3 regions of the Chryseobacterium sp. DZ-32 genome follow, and region 3 is predicted to be linked to each of the others. Evidence: riboswitches for the same ligand, from Rfam matches in the RefSeq annotation. Region 3 holds a riboswitch; each other region holds the start of a gene.
The links. Region 3 has a riboswitch for cobalamin ahead of AC59HC_RS18945 (TonB-dependent receptor plug domain-containing protein). Riboswitches for the same ligand answer to the same signal wherever they lie in the genome.
Positions count from the first base shown of each region.

Region 1: linked by a shared signal. The riboswitch ahead of metE (5-methyltetrahydropteroyltriglutamate--homocysteine S-methyltransferase) and the one ahead of AC59HC_RS18945 (TonB-dependent receptor plug domain-containing protein) in region 3 are both predicted to bind cobalamin.
Region 2: linked by a shared signal. The riboswitch ahead of AC59HC_RS15650 (acyl-CoA thioesterase) and the one ahead of AC59HC_RS18945 (TonB-dependent receptor plug domain-containing protein) in region 3 are both predicted to bind cobalamin.

Region 1 is NZ_JCAIOM010000005.1:37,690-39,893, reverse strand. It holds gene AC59HC_RS06815 (Lrp/AsnC family transcriptional regulator) at 1-395, opposite strand, end outside; cobalamin riboswitch at 591-776, shown strand; gene metE (5-methyltetrahydropteroyltriglutamate--homocysteine S-methyltransferase) at 950-2,204, shown strand, end outside.
Region 2 is NZ_JCAIOM010000013.1:117,748-119,951, reverse strand. It holds gene AC59HC_RS15660 (ATP-binding cassette domain-containing protein) at 1-244, shown strand, start outside; gene AC59HC_RS15655 (hypothetical protein) at 275-1,075, shown strand; cobalamin riboswitch at 1,110-1,290, shown strand; gene AC59HC_RS15650 (acyl-CoA thioesterase) at 1,407-1,790, shown strand; gene AC59HC_RS15645 (HD domain-containing protein) at 1,848-2,204, opposite strand, start outside.
Region 3 is NZ_JCAIOM010000019.1:71,031-73,234, reverse strand. It holds gene AC59HC_RS18945 (TonB-dependent receptor plug domain-containing protein) at 1-1,143, opposite strand, end outside; cobalamin riboswitch at 1,175-1,352, opposite strand; gene AC59HC_RS18940 (T9SS type A sorting domain-containing protein) at 1,490-2,204, opposite strand, start outside.

The DNA of each region.
Region 1 (2,204 bases), on a different contig from region 3:
GAATCTACGGATCCCAGCTTGTTAAATACAAAATCCTGATAATGCTTCATATCCCGCACCTGCACTTTCAGAAGGAAATCAAAATCTCCGGAAATATTGTAACATTCCGCAACTTCTTCAATTTCTAAAATTTCTTTTACAAAATCATACCCCACAGACCGGTCATGAATTTTAAGTTTGATCTGGCAAAACACCGTAAATCCACGGTTCAATTTTTCAGCATCAAGAACTGCCGCATATCTTTTAACAAAACCTTCCTGTTCAAGCCTTTTTACCCTTTCGAAAACCGGTGAAGTAGAAAGGTTCACTTCTTTAGCGAGCTCTTTAACGGTAAGTTTGGCGTTTTTCTGGAGGAGCCTGAGCAGCTGTACATCCTTATCATCGAGTTGTTCCACAGAATATTATTCTTTTAAATGATTAAAACAGTCAAATATAAAGAATTATATGCTTTTATTTTTACTTTATGAAGTTTAATTTGCTTAATTATTTGTTTTATATTGTGTTTTTATTCTGTATTACTAATTTTACACAAAATTAAAAACTTTTACTGACAACCTTTGTTAAAGGTAAAAGTACAGTTCTTTACAGATACTTCATCAAACAGGAAAGGTTTTACTTAAGGTAGATTAATAGGGAATCGTGTGCAAATCACGAGCTGTCGCGCAACTGTAAGTAACCCACCAAAAGTTTCTGTCCTTGCAGATCCACTGCCAAAAGCGGGAAGGATGACAGAAACTGTTACAAGTCAGGAGACCTGCCTTTACTGAATTGACAATGCTTTCGCGGGCTGAAGCTTTGGGTCATACAGATGATATATCAGATTTTGTATTTTCTTATGAAGGGAAATACATTGTCTGCTATGTCACTATTTTCCTGAAACTTTTTCTGCAAAACATAACGAAGCATTTTAAAGAACTTCCCAATAAGTTTAATTAAAAAGTTTAAAAAAATGCAAACTCACATTCTTGGCTATCCGCGTATCGGTAGCAAAAGAGAACTCAAAAAAGCCTGCGAGCAGTACTGGTCAGGTAAAATCCTTTTGGAAGAACTTCTGAACACCGGAAGAACTCTCTGCAGTCAAAACTGGAATATCCAGAAAGAAGCAGGAATAGATCTTATCCCATGTAATGATTTTTCATATTATGATCAGGTATTGGATATGAGCCTTGTAGTAGGTGCCATTCCAACACGGTACCATGAAGTGGTGCTTAAAAAAAACAATACTGAGCTGGATCTTTACTTTGCCATGGCGAGAGGCTATCAGAAAGATGGATTGGATATCACTGCCATGGAAATGACCAAATGGTTCGATACCAACTATCATTACATCGTTCCGGAATTTTATAAAAATCAACAGTTTAAGCTGAGCTCAGATAAAATTTTCAATGAATTTGCAGGAGCAAAACAAGCTGGAATCAATGCGAAACCGGTTATTATCGGACTGGTTTCTTATCTGTTATTAGGAAAAGAAAAAGAAGAAGGATTTGATAAACTGGATCTGGCCGGAAATCTTCTTCCTGTTTATACAGAGATTTTAACCAAACTTCAGGAGCAGGGTGCAGAATGGATCCAGTTTGATGAACCTTTTCTGGCATTGGATTTAACAGAGAAAGCCAAAGAAACTTACCGTTATGTGTATGCCGAAATCAGAAAACGTTTCCCGAAACTGAAATTTATTGTGGCTTCCTATTTTGACGGATTAAAAGACAATACTTCACTTGCCGTTTCACTTCCTGTCAATACATTGCATGTTGATCTGGTTAGAAATCCTGAGCAGCTGGATGATATTCTGAATGTTATTCCGGACAGTCTAAACCTTTCATTAGGACTGGTTGACGGTAGAAATATCTGGAAAAATGATTATGAAAAATCCTTGTCTTTCATCAGAAAAGCTGTTGAAAAATTAGGATCTGAAAGGATTTTCATTGCACCATCATGCTCATTGCTTCACTCACCTTGCGACCTGGATTTTGAAACCAATCTTAACCCGGAAATTAAGAACTGGCTGGCTTTTGCCAAACAAAAAGTGGCAGAAGTTGTAATGCTTAAAGAGCTGGCTTCCGGAACGGAAAATGAACAGATTTTTGAAGCATTTGAAGAAAATAAAAAAGCAATTGAGAGTAGAAGAACTTCTTCTCTTATCCATAATAATGAAGTGAAGCAAAGAGCCAATGCTGTTACTGAAAAAGATGCTCAGAGAATAA
Region 2 (2,204 bases), on a different contig from region 3:
TTCTGAAGCTGATTTTGTTTTACTGGACGAACCTTTCCATAGTCTTTTTCCGAAAATTTCTGCAGCATTGAAAGCTGCAATCATTGAACAGTCTGCGTATAAGGGATTCATTATTTCTGACCATAATTATCAGGAAGTTCTTGATATTTCACACCAAATATTTCTTTTGCGTGAAGGCTATCTGAAACAAATACAAGATTTAAATGAACTGCAACGGTATAATTATCTTCCGAAAAGCATTTAATTTATATATTTGAGGGATCAAAAAAATTTCATGATGACTTTCATAAACAAAGTATTCTATTTATCTGCTTTCAGTATCTTATCTGTTGTCTTTGTAAAAGGACAAACTAAAGTTCCTTTTGGAGTGGTAAAAGCTGAGGAAGGATATGCCAACGTACGTGTACATAAAGACGACTACCGAAAAATTGTTGATAAGATCCGTATGCGCAAAGGTGATGTATTTGTTTATGTAAAACCGGCTCCGGGAGAAACAGAATGGATCTGGATCAAATATCCTGAGAAACAGGATGACGACAAGCCTTTTGTGCGTTATGAAACTCTTGATAAAGAAGGAATGGTGAATAAAGGACGTATTGCTTATGTAGACCAGCTTCCCGCCTATACTCCATCCAAATCCAAAAATGGAAGATCCCTTATTTTTACCGATAATTCCGATCCTAAAATCCCTACCGCCCAAAGAAGCAAAGTAGTCATTGATATTTACCCTTCCAATGCAGGATACCGTAAAAAGGAAAAAGATGCAGATGGAAAAATTCTTACGATTGATAAAGTAAAACCATGGGGAATTGGAAATGACCTTCCTGAGGGAATGACCGAAATCAAATCCATCAGAGTACAGCAGCCCGGAAGAGGATCTGTTTTTGTAAGGGAAGCCATCAAAAACATGTTCCAGCCTACCATGGATTTTGAGAACATCGGGGTAACTTCTCTCGACAATGATAATATTTTCCTTTATATGATCAATGGTTCAGGGGAAAACAGATATACAACACTCTGGACAATTAAGAAGGGAAGAGTAATCAGCCAGATTATTTATCATAATCCGGAATAAATTCATTATTTTTGCATTCGAAAAGTTTTTACGCTTATTCATCACAGAAATTGGTTCTGCATCACTGCAGATTAAAAGGGAACCGTGTGAAAATCACGGACTGTCGCGCAACTGTAAAGTAACTGAAGTCTTTATCAAAGATCCACTGTGCGAGGCATGGGAAGGAGATAAATGATGTTACAAGTCAGGAGACCTGCCTTTTTCTTAAACATGTAACTTTCGCGATTTGAAGTTGTATTGATCTGATGGATTGTTTCAGGAATTCTATAAGTTCCTGTCATTATTCTGTTGTTTTAGTATCATTTCATTTCGCTTTAATTAATAATGATATATGACTACAGAAGAAAGAATTGAAGCATCCGAAACCAGAATCTTTAAAGCGGTTTTCCCAAACACAACCAATCATTACGATACCCTTTTTGGAGGTACTGCCATGCAGCTGATGGACGAAGTAGCTTTTATCACCGCAACCCGTTTTGCCAGAAAAAGAGTGGTAACCGTGAGCAGTGATAAGATCGATTTCAAAAAACCTATTCCTGCCGGAACTATTGTGGAACTGATCGGGAAAGTTTCCTACGTGGGAAAAACCAGTATGAAGGTTAATGTTGAAATTTACACTGAACAGATGTACTCCTATGAAAGAGAAAAAGCTATTGTCGGTGATTTTACTTTTGTAGCCATCGACGAATTCAAGAAACCAATCCAGATACTATAAACAATAAAGCTTCGGGCGGCCTTTGGCCGCCCGAAACTTTAAATATTTTCATTGACATTATTTCAATACCTTTTCTGTTTCCAGACTTCTGTTCAGTAAAAGTTCAAAAGCCTCTCCCATTTCGTCCGATGCTCTGCTGATTGCATTTTCAAGCATATTCCGGATCTGTCTTTCCGTCACTCCGGCTTCTGTCCAGCTCTTTCCTGTAGTATGGGAATTTAAAATAAACGGCATAATTCTATCGATTCCACAGGCAAAAATAGCATCCGGAGTTTTCTCTTCTTCAAACTCCAGCCACAGGTTAAAAAATTCTGTACGTAAAGGCTCATCCAGAATTCCAAAGATCTTTTGGGCTGAAGCTTTCTCTCTTTCAAACTTTCCGACCATAGCTTTTTCATCAAAAATAAAAGTGTC
Region 3 (2,204 bases):
TGAATACATAAAAGGAGACTTTACATCTTCTACAAAATCTTTTTTGAATCCTCCTTCAAAACGCAGATCTTTTGTTGCAAAATACCGCAATAATCCTGAAACAGAACCTATATTCCTGCTGACATTGGATATTCCGCTCTCGTACCCTTCTCCTTTATTAATCTGAAATTCTCCGATGATATTAAAATTCCATTTTGAATTCAGGAAATAATTAAAATCATTTTTAAAGATATAATTTTTCCCGGTTCCTCCACTGGATTTAGGTTGGTTTAACGAACCGAAATACTGAAAATTCTCTTCCGTATAGGCTGCTTTAAGGGAATTACTGAACTTCGCTTTGTTCCAGTCCCAAGAAAGAAGACTTCTTACACTTTGAGTTGTATATTTTGTTTTTGTTCCCGTTTCCTCATATACAGGATAATGCTGTGAAGAATCAAAAAACTGGCTTTGCCACGAAACCTTATGATCGTTTGTAATTTTATAGGATGCTCCTACATTGAACGTCGTATTGTAATAATTCCCGTTTCTGTTGATGTAATTCAGATCGCTTACCTTATAATCATTTTCACTTACAGAATAATTTCCGGAGGCTTTAAAACTGAACTTATCATTGCTGTAAGAACCTTTTACAAAGTTATTATAGGTATTAAAGGAAGCCACTTCAGAGAATAAAGAACCATGGAAGCCTTTATTAAAATCAAGAGTATTATTCAGGTGAATACTTCCCCCGATGGCACCACTTCCGTACACTACACTTCCTCCACCCGCTTTGATACCGATCTGATCATAGCCGAACAAAGCAATATTATTGATATCTCCCTGGCCTAAAAAATTAGAATTGATATTAATTCCGTTCCATACGAATGCAGTCTGCTGGGCAGTTGTTCCTCTGAAAGAAGGCGAAGAAACAGCACCACGGCCATTTTCTTTAATGAAAACCTGCGATTGAAACCTCAGAAGCTCCGAAAGATTACCGGAGTTTTTTTCAGCATCTTCTGTTGTAATTGTTTTTACGGGATGAAAAAGTTTCACCCTGTTCATCTGGTTGTCGAAGACATAAATAGTGTCAATAGTTTTCTCTTGTCCAAAAAGAAAACACCCATAAGATGAAAAAAGCAGTACTAAAGATCTTTTTATATCCATACTTTTTTACTTTTCCTCCGAAAGCAATATGTTTTTAATTATAATCCTGGCAGGTCTCCTGACTTTCGCATTCTGCTCCTTCCCGTTTTTACACAGTGGCGTTTTGCAGAAACTTGTGTTGCGATTTACAGTTGCGGGGACAGTCCGGGAGTTACACCCGATTCCCTTTTCATTCCAAAATACTGGAAACCAAAATTTTTGCAAAGATAGTTTTTTATATGTATTTGCCAAAAACCAGACTTTTCTATACAAAATATGCTATCCTTTTGTTATATACACAAAAAAGAACGGCCGCTTTCAATATTGAAAACAGCCATTCATCCCACTACTTTACTATTTATATATGTTACTTTTTAATAAATTTATAAGGCTCCTGTTGTACTCCTTTTACTGAATATTGTAAAATATAATCTCCTTTTGACAGGGATGAAACATCAATCTGTCCTTCTACAGTATCCAATGATTTTACCTTTTGTCCAACCATATTATAAATTTCTGCTTTCTCTATTTTTCCTTTTCCTTTAAAATACAGGATGTCAGCCACTGGATTAGGATAGATACCTATATTGTTTTTCTCTTTCACAGCATCACTCACCGATAAAAATTCAGAAGTATCCAGGTAAAAAGCAATCATCTGCCCTGAAGCATTCGTCCCTGACCCGGCAATTTTCTTTCCGTCCTGTGAAATTGCAAGAGGAAGTCCCATTGTTACTCCATTAGTGGCAATTCCTAAAGATGCCGCATAATCATTCAGGTTAATTCTCCCGGCGGCAGAGGTCCAGATAAAGCCTTCTCCTGACATGGGAGGAGCCCCAAATGCTCTGTAATACCCGATCACTTTTTTCCCATCAGCAGAAATCCCGGTGGCACCTCCTTTGAAGCTGAAAGAAGCATTAGGATGCGTTATATAAGTAAGTCCGCTCACAGCATTCCATACATAAGGATTAGGATTTGCCGAACCTATTATTGTATTTCCGTCAGCAGAAATTCCTCCTGCTTCTCCTACATGATTCCCATTATTATCTGTAATAAAACTTTCCACTCCATCCTGCCATTTTGCT